Linked DNA regions of Telluria mixta. The protein of the gene in region 2 interacts with the protein of the main gene of each other region in a pairwise test. Links are inferred from orthologs where the notes say so. Each region holds a gene or a part of one and is shown on either strand. Other genes may lie near its edges.

The links. Proteins that work in one complex are often made in the same cells at the same time.
Region 1: the proteins of groL (region 2) and grpE interact in binary tests that used the Escherichia coli proteins (3 or more experiments, as listed by UniProt). The link is inferred for Telluria mixta from one-to-one orthologs.
Region 3: the proteins of groL (region 2) and P0M04_RS09800 interact in binary tests that used the Escherichia coli proteins (3 or more experiments, as listed by UniProt). The link is inferred for Telluria mixta from one-to-one orthologs.

The regions. Positions count from the first base shown.
Region 1 is NZ_CP119520.1:2,587,830-2,590,657, reverse strand. It holds grpE (nucleotide exchange factor GrpE), read right to left. Parts: upstream 1,777-2,828; coding sequence 1,225-1,776; downstream 1-1,224. Other genes in the region: hemH (ferrochelatase), read right to left, coding at 2,141-2,828; dnaK (molecular chaperone DnaK), read right to left, coding at 1-1,131. UniProt on the Escherichia coli protein: Participates actively in the response to hyperosmotic and heat shock by preventing the aggregation of stress-denatured proteins, in association with DnaK and GrpE. It is the nucleotide exchange factor for DnaK and may function as a thermosensor.
Region 2 is NZ_CP119520.1:3,186,517-3,194,858, forward strand. What follows is about bases 3,108-6,100. They hold groL (chaperonin GroEL), read right to left. Parts: upstream 5,430-6,100; coding sequence 3,786-5,429; downstream 3,108-3,785. Other genes in these bases: P0M04_RS14160 (serine hydrolase), read left to right, coding at 3,108-3,240; P0M04_RS14165 (hypothetical protein), read right to left, coding at 3,230-3,652; groES (co-chaperone GroES), read right to left, coding at 5,468-5,758. Also shown: P0M04_RS14155 (TonB-dependent receptor plug domain-containing protein), read left to right, coding at 1-1,823; more of P0M04_RS14160, read left to right, coding at 1,831-3,107; P0M04_RS14180 (DUF4403 family protein), read left to right, coding at 6,122-6,349; P0M04_RS14185 (cell division protein ZapA), read left to right, coding at 6,346-6,657; P0M04_RS14195 (EVE domain-containing protein), read left to right, coding at 6,953-7,429; lgt (prolipoprotein diacylglyceryl transferase), read right to left, coding at 7,529-8,341.
Region 3 is NZ_CP119520.1:2,198,766-2,201,559, forward strand. It holds P0M04_RS09800 (ABC transporter ATP-binding protein), read left to right. Parts: upstream 1-892; coding sequence 893-1,696; downstream 1,697-2,794. Other genes in the region: P0M04_RS09795 (dienelactone hydrolase family protein), read right to left, coding at 1-524; mlaE (lipid asymmetry maintenance ABC transporter permease subunit MlaE), read left to right, coding at 1,693-2,472; mlaD (outer membrane lipid asymmetry maintenance protein MlaD), read left to right, coding at 2,495-2,794. UniProt on the Escherichia coli protein: Part of the ABC transporter complex MlaFEDB, which is involved in a phospholipid transport pathway that maintains lipid asymmetry in the outer membrane by retrograde trafficking of phospholipids from the outer membrane to the inner membrane.

The sequences.
Region 1 (2,828 bases), 600 kb from region 2 along the record:
GGCGGCGCCGACAGCGACGGCCTCGTCCGGGTTGACGTCCTTGCGCGGATCCTTGCCGAAGAACTCCTTAACTTTCTCCTGCACCTTCGGCATGCGGGTCATGCCGCCGACCAGGATGATGTCGTCGATGTCCGAGACCTTCACGCCCGCATCCTTGATGGCGATGCGGCACGGTTCGATGGTCTTGACGATCAGTTCCTCGACCAGGGCTTCCAGCTTGGCGCGGGTGATCTTGAGGTTCAGGTGGACCGGCGCGCCGTTCGCCATGGCGATGTACGGCTCGTTGATCTCGGTCTGCTGCGACGACGACAGTTCGATCTTCGCGCGCTCGGCCGACGCCTTGATGCGCTGCAGGGCGATCGGGTCCTTCGACAGGTCGAGGCCGTTGATCTTCTTGAATTCGTCGATGATGTAGTCGATGATGCGCTGGTCGAAGTCTTCGCCGCCCAGGAACGTGTCGCCGTTGGTCGACAGCACTTCGAACTGCTTCTCGCCATCCACGTCGGCGATCTCGATGATCGACACGTCGAACGTACCGCCGCCGAGGTCATACACGGCGATCTTGCGGTCGCCCTTGTCGGTCTTGTCCAGGCCGAATGCCAGCGCGGCCGCAGTCGGCTCGTTGATGATGCGCTTGACGTCCAGGCCGGCGATGCGGCCGGCGTCCTTGGTTGCCTGGCGCTGCGAGTCGTTGAAGTACGCCGGGACCGTGATGACGGCTTCCGTCACTTCTTCGCCGAGGTAGTCTTCGGCGGTCTTCTTCATCTTGCGCAGCACTTCGGCCGAGATCTGCGGCGGTGCCAGTTTCTTGTCGCGTACCTGCACCCAGGCGTCGCCATTGTCGGCCTTGATGATCGAGTACGGCATCAGGCCGATGTCCTTCTGGACTTCCTTCTCGTCGAATTTACGGCCGATCAGGCGCTTGACGGCGAACAGGGTGTTCTTCGGGTTGGTGACGGCCTGGCGTTTCGCCGGCGCGCCGACCAGGATCTCGCCATCTTCCTGATAAGCGATGATCGAAGGCGTCGTACGGGCGCCTTCCGCGTTTTCGATGACCTTGGGCTGACCATTTTCCATGATCGCCACGCAGGAGTTGGTGGTGCCCAGGTCGATACCGATGATTCTGCCCATAATATTTTCCTTTTTAGTACTCAGTTTTTCAGATGTGTCGAATATTGGGAAATGTCGCCTAGTTTCAAGAGCTTATTCAGCCTTGAAGCAACATTATTTCGGTGCGGCGGCGGTCACGATGGCCGGGCGCAGCAGGCGGTCGGCGATCATGTAACCCTTCTGCAGCACGGCCACCACGGTGTTCGCTTCCTGGTCGGACGGCACCACGGCCACGGCCTGGTGCTTGTTCGGGTCGAGCTTGTCGCCCGGTTGCGGCATCACTTCGACCAGGCGGTTCTTCTCGAACGCGGCGGTGAGCTGCTTCAGGGTCATCTCGACGCCTTCCTTGATCGATTCGACCGTCGGCGCTTCGACTTTCAGCGCCATCTCGAGGCTGTCGCGCACGGGCACCATGGCCTCGGCGAAGCTTTCGATGGCGAATTTATGGGCCTTGCTCACATCTTCCTGGGCACGGCGGCGGATGTTGTCCGCTTCGGCCTTGGCACGCATGAAGGCATCGTGCATCTCGGCCAGCTTGGCTTCGGTGGCGCTCAGCTGCTCTTCGAGGCCGGGCTCGTTGGCCGGTGCGGCCTGCGCTGCCGCGGCTGCAGCCGCATCGGCGGCTTCCGGCTGATTGCTCACCTCTTGGTTTTCTTGGTCTTGCATCGAAAAAACTCCTGAAATCAAGGACTTGGCTGATTGGTCGGACGACTGTTGCAGTCACACAGCGCCCCATATTGGGCATTCGCCTACATTTTCAAGGGGAATTGCAGAAATAATATGCAGACGCGCGTATTCTTTTGTTACAAGATTTACTTGCTCGTAGTCACCATCGACAGCCAGCCGTTCTACTATCCTGTCGTTAAGACATCCGTCTATCGACCCGATGGGAAAGAACATGAAACTGCATCTGATCAGCGGCGCCGTGCTCATCTACACCCTGCTTGCGCTGGCTGCGATCTGCCTGGCGGAGCTCGGGTCGGCGCCGCAAAACGTGGCATTCTAGCATTTCGCCATCGGGCGACGGCGCTTATGCCCCGAGTTTCACCGCGTGCTCGCGTGCGATTTCGGCATCCTTGCGCTGCGCCTCGCGTTGCGCGGGCGTGAGCATCGTCGGCCAGCCGATCAGGTGCTGCTCGGCGATCTCGGCCATGCCGACGATCCAGGCCGGATTGTCGTTCAGGCAGGGAATGTAGTGATATTCCTGGCCGCCGTTCGATTCGAAGTCGTGGCGGACTTCCATGTTGATCTCTTCCAGCGTCTCCAGGCAGTCGCTCGTAAAACCGGGACACAGGACGTCGATCCGCTTGACGCCATCGCGCGCCAGCTGCTGCACGGTCGGCGCCGTGTACGGCTGCAGCCACTCGGCCTTGCCGAAGCGCGACTGGAACGTCACCATGTACTGGTCCGGCGCCAGGCGCAGGCGCGCCGCCAGCAGGCGGGCCGTCCGGTGGCATTCGCAGTGGTACGGATCGCCCAGCAGCAGGGTGCGCTTGGGCACGCCGTGGAAGCTCATCACCAGCTTCTCGCCGCGGCCGTGCGTCTCCCAGTACGTCTCCACGGACGCGGCCAGCGCATCGACATAGCCCTCGTGGTCGTGGTAGTGCTTCACGAGACGCAGCTCGGGGATGTTGCGCACCTTCTTGTAGTGGTCGAAGACGGCATCCCAGATCGACGCGGTCGTCGTGCCGGAGTATTGCGGGTACGCGGGCAGCACG
Region 2 (8,342 bases):
GCGAACGCATGCCGCCCGGCTTCGCGTTCGACACGCTGGCGCCCGATGCCGTCGAGCGCATCGAGGTGCGCCGCGCGGCCAGCGCGGATCTGCCGACCCAGGCCATCGCGGGCACCATCAATATCGTGCTGAAGAAGGTCGTCCGGACGAGAGAACGCGAGTTCAAGGCCGGTATCGAAGCGGGGCGCGACACGCGCAGCCCGAACGCGAGCCTGCGCCTCGCGGACAAGCGCGACCGGTTCTCGTATTCGCTGGCGCTGGCAGCGATGCGCAATGACTTCGACGGCGACGTGCCCGCACGCGAGGAAGGTGTCGACGCTGCCGGCCGCCCGACACTGCTGCGCACGACGGCCAGCCGGGAACACGGCCACTTGACGACGCTAAGCCTCGTGCCCCGGCTCGCGTGGACACTGGACGGCGGCGACACGCTCGCGCTGGAAGGCCTCGCGACATTGAACCGCTTCCGCGTCGGCGTCCGTTCTCCGGTGACGACGTGGCTGGGCGAGATGGCGCCGTATCCGCGCCAGGACATCCGCATGACGAACGACATGGGTTCGATGCGTGCGGCGCTCGAGTGGGTGCACCGGTTCGAAGGCGGCGGCCAGCTGGAGACGAAGTTCAATGCCTCCGGCGGCTATACGGACAACGGCAGCGACCGCGATGCGGGCGGCAATCCGGCCGTCGGCCCGCTCCGTCGGGACATCGGCTCGACGGGCCACGACCGCGACGCCGGCACGACCGGCAAGGCGACCTTGCCGCTGTGGGAAGGCCATGCGCTGGCCATCGGCTGGGATGCCGGCCGCGCGCACCGCGACGACGCGCGCCGCGAACGCGATCCGACGCAGCCCGCGCTCGTGATCCCCAATGGCGACGAACGCTACACGGGCACCGTCACGCGCCTGGCCTTGTACGCGCAGGACGAGTGGCAGGTGACGCCCGCGTGGTCGGCCTATCTCGGCACGCGCTGGGAGGGCGTGCGCATCCGCGCCGACGGCGCCGGCTTCGGCAGCGCGCGGTCGCGCGCGAGCGTGTTCAGTCCCATCGTCCAGACACTCTATAAACTTCCGGGCCGGCGCAACGACCGCGTACGCCTCGCCGTCGCGCGCACGTACAAGGCGCCCGGCATGGAGGCCCTGCTGCCGCACCGCTACACGACCGTCAACAACAGCCAGGTCGAGCCGGACGTGCAGGGCAATCCGGACCTGAAGCCGGAACTGGCGCTCGCCATCGACGCCGCCTACGAACGCGAATGGGCGCCGGGCGCGCTGTTCTCGGTGAGCGCGTCGCAGCGCCGCATCGACGACACGACGCGCAACCTGGTCCGCTTCGACGCGGCCGGCGGGCGCTGGGTGTCGCAGCCGGAAAACGTGGGCAGCGCGACGACGCGCACGCTGCAACTGGAAACGCACTTCCCGCTGCGGACGGTGGAATTGCGCGGCGACGTCGCGCGCAACTGGTCGCACGTCGATGCGGTGCCGGGCCCGGACAACCGGCTCGACCAGCAGGTGCCGCTGTCCGCGAACCTCGGCGCCGACTGGCGGCGCGACCGGTTTGCGGCCGGCGCCAACTTCGGGTTCCGGCAGGGCGGCGTTGTCCGCGTCTCCGCGAACCAGACCGTCTACCTGCACGCGCAGCGCGATCTCGACATCTACGCCTCGTGGAAGCTGGACGCCGGGTCGCAACTGCGCGTGACGGCCGTGAACGTGCTGGGCTCGGACTTCGTCAACGACAGCAGCTATGCGACCATCGACGGCGTGCTGCGCAACCGTATCACCAACGTGCGCCGCCCGAGTGTGCGGGCCGCTTTCGAAACAAAGTTCTGAGCTGACGATGAACCCTCAACGTATTTTTCTGGGCCTGTGCGCCTTCGCCTGGACCCTGCACGCGGCCGCCGACGAACGCATCACCCGCATCGAGAACGGCCTGCGCGAACCGGTTGCCGTGCGCGGCGCGCCCGCGCGCACGATGCGCCTCGTTGACCGCATGCGCGACCTGCACGTGCCCGGCGTGAGCATCGCCGTCATCGACCACGGCCGCATCGTGTGGACGCGGGCGTACGGCGTGGCCGATGTGGAGACCGGCCGCCCGGTGACGCCGGCGACGCTGTTCCAGGCTGCATCGATCAGCAAGCCCGTCGCCGCGGTCGCCACGGTGAAGAGCCGCATCGATCTCGACGCGGACGTGAACACGCGGCTGCGCGGGTGGCGCGTGCCGGAGAACGCGTTCACGGCGCATCAGCCGGTGACGGTGCGCGCTCTGCTGAGCCATACGGCCGGCGTGTCGGACGGGGGCCTGGCCGGCTATCCGGCGACGGCATCGTGTCCCACCTTGCGGCAGGAATTGGAGAAGGCCGCGATCACGTCCGAACCCGGTAGTCGCTATGCGTATTCGAGCCTCGGCTACGGCGTGCTGCAGCAGGTGCTGGTCGATACGACGGGTCGGCCGTTCGATGCGCTGGCGCGTGACACGGTGTTCGCACCTCTCGGCATGCGCGATTCGCTGTTCGCCTCGACGCTGCCCGCCGCGCTGGCGCCGCGCGCGGCAAAAGGGCATGCACTGGACGGCACGCCGATCGCGGGCGGCTGGCATTGCTATCCGGAGGAAGCCGCAGCCGGCCTGTGGACGACGGCGGCCGACCTGGCGCGCTTCGCCATCGCGCTGCAAGACCGCAAACACGCATTCCTGAGCAAGCAGCAGCTCGAGATGCTGTTGACGCCCGTGCGCGGCGATTACGGCCTCGGCTTCGAACTCGGTCACGCGGGCAGGGAACCTGCGTTCCACCACAGCGGTTCGAACGCCGGCTACAAGGCGCAGCTGTGGGCGTACACGCGCACGGGGCAGGGCGCCGTGATCCTGACGAACGGCGACAACGGCGCCAAGCTGATCGCGGAACTCATGGGCGCCATCGCTGCCGAATATGGCTGGGAAGACTGGCGACCCATCGAGCGCGCGGCCGTCCCCGGCAACACGGCGCTGTTCGACCGCTACACGGGCAGCTATGCGGTGTCGAACGTGGTCCTGCGCGTGGAACGTCGCGGCGATGTACTGACCCTGGCCGGTCCGCCGCTCGGCCCGGAACCGGTCGAGCTGATCCCGGCCGGCGACGCCGATTTCTTCGTGCGCGAAAAGGACGCGACCTTGCACTTCGACACGGAGGCCGACGGTAACGTCAATACGCTCACGTTCGTCGACGGCCGGCCGCGCCCGGGCCGGCGCATCGAGCCGGCCGTCAGCCGCTGACCCGCAGCCCGTGCTCGTCGCACCAACGACGCAGCGCCGCCTGCGTTTCCTCGGTGCGGAAGCGCTGCCACGATTCGGTGGCGCCGCGCTCGTCGAGCAGGCGCTCGAAGCCGTCGATGTCTTCGGCGCGGACGAGGTCGCGGATCGCCGCCTGGTCGCCCGCGAGGTGCGCGGCGGCGAAGCGGAACACGAGCTGGTCGCCGATGCCGAGCGTGCTCGCGGGCGGCACGGCCACGTAGTCGCCGTCGCCGTCGCCCGGGTCGGCCGGCATTGGCGCTTCCTCGTCCATGTAGTCGTCGTTGAGCACATGGATCATGCCCGTCGCGCGCGCGACGAGGGCCGTGGCGCGGCCTTCGCCATCGTCGACGACGAGGGCCGCGTGTTCAAGTTCGTCCAGGTTCACTGCCGCCATGGTGCCTCCGCTTGAAGTCGATGCCGCCAGTATGCAGCGGCTGCGGTTCCAGGCTCGCACGGTTCGGCCGGACAAAAGAAAAAGCCCGCAGGGCGCGAACCCTGCGGGCTTCCGGTACGACGGGGTACGGCTATTACATCATGCCGTCCATGCCCATGCCGCCCATGCCGCCCATGCCATGGCCGCCGGCTGCCGGCTTGTCTTCGACGATCTCGGAGACCATGCAGTCGGTGGTCAGCATCAGGCCGGCGATCGACGCTGCGTTCTGCAGAGCCGAGCGGGTGACCTTGGCCGGATCCAGCACGCCTTGTTCGACCATGTCGCCATAGGTGCCGTTCGACGCGTTGTAGCCGTAGTTGCCCTGGCCGTTGATGACGGCGGCGACGACGACCGACGGCTCTTCACCGGCGTTCTGGACGATCATGCGCAGCGGCTCTTCCATGGCGCGCAGGACGATCTTGATACCGGCGTCCTGGTCAGGGTTGTCACCCTTGATGTTCAGCGCGGCACGGGCACGCAGCAGGGCCACGCCGCCGCCCGGAACGATGCCTTCTTCGACGGCAGCGCGGGTGGCGTGCAGCGCGTCTTCCACGCGTGCTTTCTTCTCTTTCATTTCGACTTCGGTTGCGGCACCGACGCGGATCACGGCAACACCGCCGGCCAGCTTGGCCACGCGCTCCTGCAGCTTCTCACGGTCGTAGTCCGAGGTCGCTTCTTCGATCTGGATGCGGATCTGCTTGACGCGCGCTTCGATCGCTTCGGCGGCACCGGCGCCATCGATGATGATGGTGTTTTCCTTGCCGACTTCGATACGCTTGGCCTGGCCCAGTTCGTTCAGCGTGACCTTTTCCAGGGTCAGGCCGACTTCTTCCGCGATCACCTGGCCACCGGTCAGGATGGCGATGTCTTCCAGCATGGCCTTGCGACGGTCGCCGAAGCCCGGTGCTTTCACTGCAACGGTCTTCAGGATGCCGCGGATGTTGTTGACGACCAGGGTCGCCAGCGCTTCGCCTTCGATGTCTTCGGCGACGATGACCAGCGGACGGCCAGCCTTGGCGACTTGTTCCAGCACCGGCAGCAGGTCACGGATGTTCGAGATCTTCTTGTCGCACAGCAGGACGAACGGGCTCTCGTGAACGGCAACCTGCTTGTCCGGGTTGTTGATGAAGTACGGCGACAGGTAGCCGCGGTCGAATTGCATACCTTCGACGATGTCCAGCTCGTCGTTCAGCGACTTGCCGTCTTCGACGGTGATGACGCCTTCCTTGCCGACTTTTTCCATCGCTTCAGCGATGCGCTCGCCGACGGACGAATCCGAGTTGGCCGAGATGGTACCGACTTGTGCGATCTCTTTCGAGGTCGTGGTCGGCTTGGCGATCTTCTTCAGTTCTTCGACGGTGGCGGCGACGGCCTTGTCGATGCCGCGCTTCAGGTCCATCGGGTTCATGCCGGCGGCAACGAACTTCATGCCTTCGCGGACGATGGCTTGTGCCAGCACGGTCGCGGTGGTGGTGCCGTCACCGGCGTTGTCGCTGGTCTTCGACGCGACTTCTTTCACCATCTGCGCGCCCATGTTCATGAGCTTGTCTTTCAGTTCGATCTCTTTGGCGACCGAGACACCGTCCTTGGTGACGGTCGGGGCGCCGAACGAACGTTCCAGCACGACGTTGCGGCCTTTCGGGCCCAGGGTGACCTTGACTGCGTTGGCCAGGATATTGACACCCTCGACCATCTTGGCGCGTGCTACGTCGCCGAACACTACATCTTTAGCTGCCATATTTGATTCTCCGATTTTTCAGGAAGTTATTGGACGAATTACTGGGCCACGACGGCCATGATGTCTTCTTCGCGCATGACCAGCAGCTCTTCGCCGTTGACCTTGACGGCCTGGCCCGAGTACTTGCCGAACAGGACGCGGTCGCCGACTTTCACTTCCAGCGGACGAACGTTGCCGTTCTCCTGCACTTTGCCGTTGCCGACGGCCAGCACTTCACCTTGGTCCGGCTTCTCGGCCGCCGCATCGGGGATGATCAGGCCGGATGCGGTCTTGGTTTCCTGGTCGAGACGCTTCACGATCACGCGATCGTGCAATGGGCGAAGGTTCATGCAAAACTCCTTTTAGTTGGTTTGACGAGCTATCCAGGGTCCGCAGCCGGCCATCCTGGGATCGACCGGCTGCGGGGTAGAAAGGTTTGTTAGCACTCTCTACTAACGAGTGCTAATTATAGGGACGATAATTTGGCATTTCAAGCCACAGTGTTCGGGTTTTAACCGACTTTTTTGCGGTTTCGCAACCGATTCGGACGGGGAGGGACAATGCGGAGGGCGCGCCGCCGGGTGCGAGACCGGGCGGCGGTTGATGAACGCATAAGCATGTGAGGGTAACATCTATCGTCCATCACAGGGCGCACGTTCGCACAAGAGCGCGCGCCTGTTGACGAAAAATTCAAGACGATCCTATAGTTACGGATGATTTCCGAATTCCAAGACCTCTCCGATAAGATCGACCGGCTCGCCCAGTTGACCCAGGCGCTGCGCAGCGAGAACTACTTGCTGCGCCAGGCGAACACCTTGCTCAGCGCGGAAAACGTCGACTTCAAGAACCGGCTGATCGCGGCCCAGCAGCGCGTCGAAGCCCTGCTGGCGCACCTCGAACCCGCTCCCGAAACGACCGACGACGCCGAGGCCGCCCAATGATCCAGCTCGACGTGAACATCATGGGCATGCCGTATCGCCTGGCCTGCCGCGACGGCGAAGAAAAAACACTGCGCGAAGCCGTGGCCTATCTCGACGGCAAAATGTGCGCTTTGCGCGACTCGGGCAAGGTGAAGGGCACGGACCGCATTGCCGTGATGGCGGCGCTGTCGGTGGCGGCCGAATTCCTGTCCGTGAAAGCGCCGCAGGGCCCCTTGTCCGACCTGACGATCCTGGAAGTCAAGCAGAAACTCGAGGCGATGCACACGGTGTTGGATGCCGCACTCTCGGCCGACCAAAACCTGGCCTGAGCCTAAAAACGTTTGACATGCCCGGCCATCGTAGTAAACTGCCGTCTACCCTGCGGTGTTCGAGATTTGCCATATATTCCTTGAACCATTCTTTCGCATAGGTTGTGGAACATGTTTGGTGGGCGCGATCGTCGCTAGTTCGACGAACCCGAAATTGAACTGACTACGACCACCTTGAGCCATCAGGTTCGGGATGCCGGCAAAAACGGCACAGGCGGGGATATATTCCAAAGCGGTTGCGTACGATAAGTTCGCAGCCGCTTTTTCATTGGTGCTTCCGAATGGAGATCCGCGCATGCGTTACTGGTTGATGAAATCCGAACCCGATGAAGTGAGTTTCGCCGATGTCCTCGCGGCCCCCGGCAAGACGGTCGCCTGGTTCGGCGTGCGCAACTACCAGGCCCGCAATTTCATGCGCGACCAGATGGAAGTCGGTGACGGCGTCCTGTTTTATCACTCCAGTTGCGCCGTGCCGGGCGTCGCGGGCATCGCTCGCGTTGCTAGCGGGGCCTATCCGGATGCATCGCAATTCGATCCAGACAGCCACTATTTCGATCCGAAGGCGACGCGCGAGCAGCCGCGCTGGATCTCCGTCGACGTGACGGCGGTGGCGGAGGGGCGTTATCTGCCGCTCACCGAGATGCGCGGGGTGGCGGCGCTGGAAGACATGGTGCTGCTGCAGAAGGGCAGCCGGTTGTCCATTTCGCCCGTTACAAAAGGGCAGTGGGACAAGGTGCTGGAGTTGATGGGTGTGTCTATCTCGGCCACGTAACTCGAACCGTCGCCCCTGCGAAGGCAGGGGCCCAATTTTGCGTGCGTTGGCGATACGCGTGCAAATTGGATCCCCGCCTGCGCGGGGACGACGTGGTATTCAAGCGTGCACGGCGCGTTTATTTGAACCGGAATACGCCCACCCCAGCATGATCAGCCCCGCCACGATCATCGGCAGCGACAACACCTGCCCCGACGTGATCGGCATCCCCATCACATGCGTCTCCCAATCGGGCACGCGGAAATACTCCGTGAAGAATCGCGCGCAGCCGTACAGCAGCGTGTAGAGCGCACCGACGGCGAGGCGCGGCCGCGGCTTGCGCGCGAACAGCCACATGATCACGAAGACGAGAAGGCCGTCCACGAGCATCTGATACAGCGGCGACGGATGGCGCGGGCCTTCCACGCCCGGCCACAGCATCGCCCACGGCAGGTTCGGGTCGGCCAGGCGGCCCGGCAGTTCGTGGTTGATGAAATTGCCGAGGCGGCCGCACGCGTAGCCGATGGGGACCATCGGCGCGATGAAATCGTACACGTCGATCAGGTTGCGGCCGCGCTTCCTCGCCCACAGCGCCATCGCGATCAGCACGCCGAGGAAGCCGCCGTGATACGACATGCCGCCGTGCCAGGTCATGAAGATCTCGGCCGGATGCGAGAAATAGTAGGCGGGCTGGTAGAACAGCACTTCGCCGAGGCGGCCGCCGATCACCACGCCCAGCATCCCGTAGAACAGCATGTCGTCGAGGTCGGCGTTGGTCCAGCCCTGCGCCTGCACGTGGGCCTGGGTCTTGATGCGGACGCGGCCCAGCAGGATGAACAGGGCGAAGGCGACCACGTACATGATCCCGTACCAGTGGATGTCGACGGGGCCGATGCTGAAGGCGACCGGATTGGGATTCGGGTGAACGAGCATA
Region 3 (2,794 bases), 990 kb from region 2 along the record:
CAACCCAGCTCGGCATAGGCGTGCCGGTTCAGCGCGATCACGGGTTCGTCGGCGCCGCCCACGATGAGGAGTGTCGGCGCCTCGACGGCGCGCAAGGCGTCGTCGCCGGCAAGGTCCGGGCGCCCGCCGCGCGAGACGACGGCCGCGACGGGCACCGCCGGGTCCGCCGCCAGCTGCAGCGCGGCGGCCGCGCCCGTGCTGGCGCCGAACAGGCCCAGCGGCAACGGGGCCGTCGCATCCTGGGCGGCCAGCCAGCCTGCGGCCGTGCGCAAGCGGGCCGTCAGCAAAACAATGTCGAAACGGTTATGGTATTGGCGATCTTCTTGCGGCGTGAGCAGGTCGAGCAGCAAGGTGCCGATGCCGGCGTCGCGCAGCACGTGCGCCACGTGGTTGTTGCGCGGGCTCAAACGGCTGCTGCCGCTGCCGTGCGCGAACAGCACGACGCCGGAGGCATCGTGGGGCAGCTCGAGCATGCCTTCCATCGTCGCCGCACCGCTGTCGATATGGACGAGGGCTTTTGTCATGATCGTTTGACCATCCGGCAGGGGCAAAGATTCGGCGTCCGATTGTTAAATAGGAAGTGATCGAAAGTCCGGTATTCACCCGTTCCCGACGTCCGGGACATGACGCTGAATCGGGATGTAATGGATCTTCAGGACACCCCCACAAAAGGGGTTTCTTTCAGGCATTTGTAAAGATTGTTTACTGATGTGAAACAATGTGTTGTATGCATAACTTAGTAAAAACAAGCACTTATGTTCCAAAATATCTGACTCGTGATTTAGTAATGTTGTAATATCACGTCGATAACATGGCCGGAATTGGGCCGCGTCCTGCAGGCCTTGCCGTTTCTGCACTACAATACGAGATTCTCCAAATACCAATATCCACTGTGTCCAACCTCGTCGAAATTCGCGATCTGCATTTTTCGTATGGCGATCGCCCGATCCTGCAGAACCTGAGCATGGACTTCCCGCGCGGCAAGCTGATTGCCGTGATGGGCGGCTCCGGCTCGGGCAAGACGACGGTCCTGCGCCTGATCGGCGGCCAGATCAAGCCGCAGCGCGGCACCGTCGCCGTGAATGGCGAGGTGGTGAACCAGCTCGACACGGAAGGTTTATATCGGCTGCGGCGCAAGATGGGCATGCTGTTCCAGTTCGGCGCGCTGTTCACCGACCTGACCGTGTTCGAGAACGTGGCCTTCCCGCTGCGCGAGCACACGGAACTGCCGGAAGAACTCATTCGCGACCTGGTGCTGATGCGCCTGAACGCCGTCGGCCTGCGCAATGCCGCGGGCCTGAAGCCGAACGAGATCTCGGGCGGCATGGCGCGCCGCGTGGCGCTGGCCCGTGCCGTCGCGCTCGACCCGGCGCTGATCATGTACGACGAACCGTTCGCCGGCCTCGACCCGATCTCGATGGGCGTGACCGCCAACCTGATCCGCAACCTGAACGACGCGCTCGGCTCGACGTCGATCCTCGTCTCGCACGACGTGAACGAAACCTTCATGATCGCCGATTACGTTTATTTCCTGTCCGCGGGCCGGATCGTCGCCGCCGGCACGCCGGACGAGATGCGCCGTTCGGCCGATCCGTACGTCAAGCAATTCGTGAACGCCGAGCCGGACGGCCCCGTGCCGTTCCATTACCCCGGCAAATCGCTGGCCGAGGACCTGGGCCTGGGAGGCAAGCGATGACCAATCCTCTCGCACTCCTCGGGGGATTCGTCCTCGATACGTTCGCCCGCGTCGGCTTCGTCACGCGCTCGTTCGGCGGCCTGCTCGGCAAGGCCCCGGGCGCGCTGCGCCGTCCGACCCTGATCTCGGAACAGGTCCACTTCATCGGCAATTACTCGCTCTTGATCATCACCGTGTCCGGCCTGTTCGTCGGCATGGTGCTGGGCCTGCAGGGCTATTACACGCTGAGCCAGTTCGGTGCCGAGGAAAAACTCGGCCAGCTCGTGGCGCTGTCGCTGCTGCGCGAGCTGGGCCCGGTCGTGACGGCCCTGTTGTTCGCGGGCCGCGCCGGTACGTCCCTCACGGCGGAAATCGGCCTCATGAAGGCGGGCGAGCAACTGACCGCAATGGAAATGATGGCCGTGAACCCGATCCAGCGCGTGCTGGCGCCCCGGTTCTGGGCAGGCCTGATCGCCATGCCGGTGCTGGCCGCCGTGTTCTCCGCCATCGGCGTGGTCGGCGGCTACCTGGTCGGCGTGCAGCTGATCGGCGTGGACGAAGGCGCGTTCTGGTCGCAGATGCAGGCGAACATCGACGTGCGCCGCGACATCATGAATGGCGTCATCAAGAGCTTTGTATTTGGCATGGCCGTGACCTTCACGGCGCTGTTCCAGGGCTATGAAGCGCAGCCGACGCCGGAAGGCGTGTCGCGCGCCACCACGCGCACCGTCGTGATCGCGTCGCTGATGGTGCTGGGGCTGGACTTTGTCATGACTGCCTTGATGTTCAACAAGTAATCAGAAGAGTTGGGAAAAACTTATGCATCGTAAATCCATTGACGTCTGGGTCGGTCTTTTTGTCCTGTTGGGTGCGTTATCGCTCCTTTTCCTGGCACTCAAGGCCGGTAACATGAGCACGATCTCGTTCAGCAAGACGTACGCCATCACGGGCAAGTTCGACAACATCGGCGGCCTGAAGCCGCAATCGCCCGTCAAGAGCGCGGGCGTGGTCGTGGGCCGCGTGGGCGACATCTCGTTCGACGATAAAAGCTTCCAGGCCATCGTCCGCCTCGATCTGAATCCTGCTTACAAGTTCCCGAAGGACAGCTCCCTGAAGATC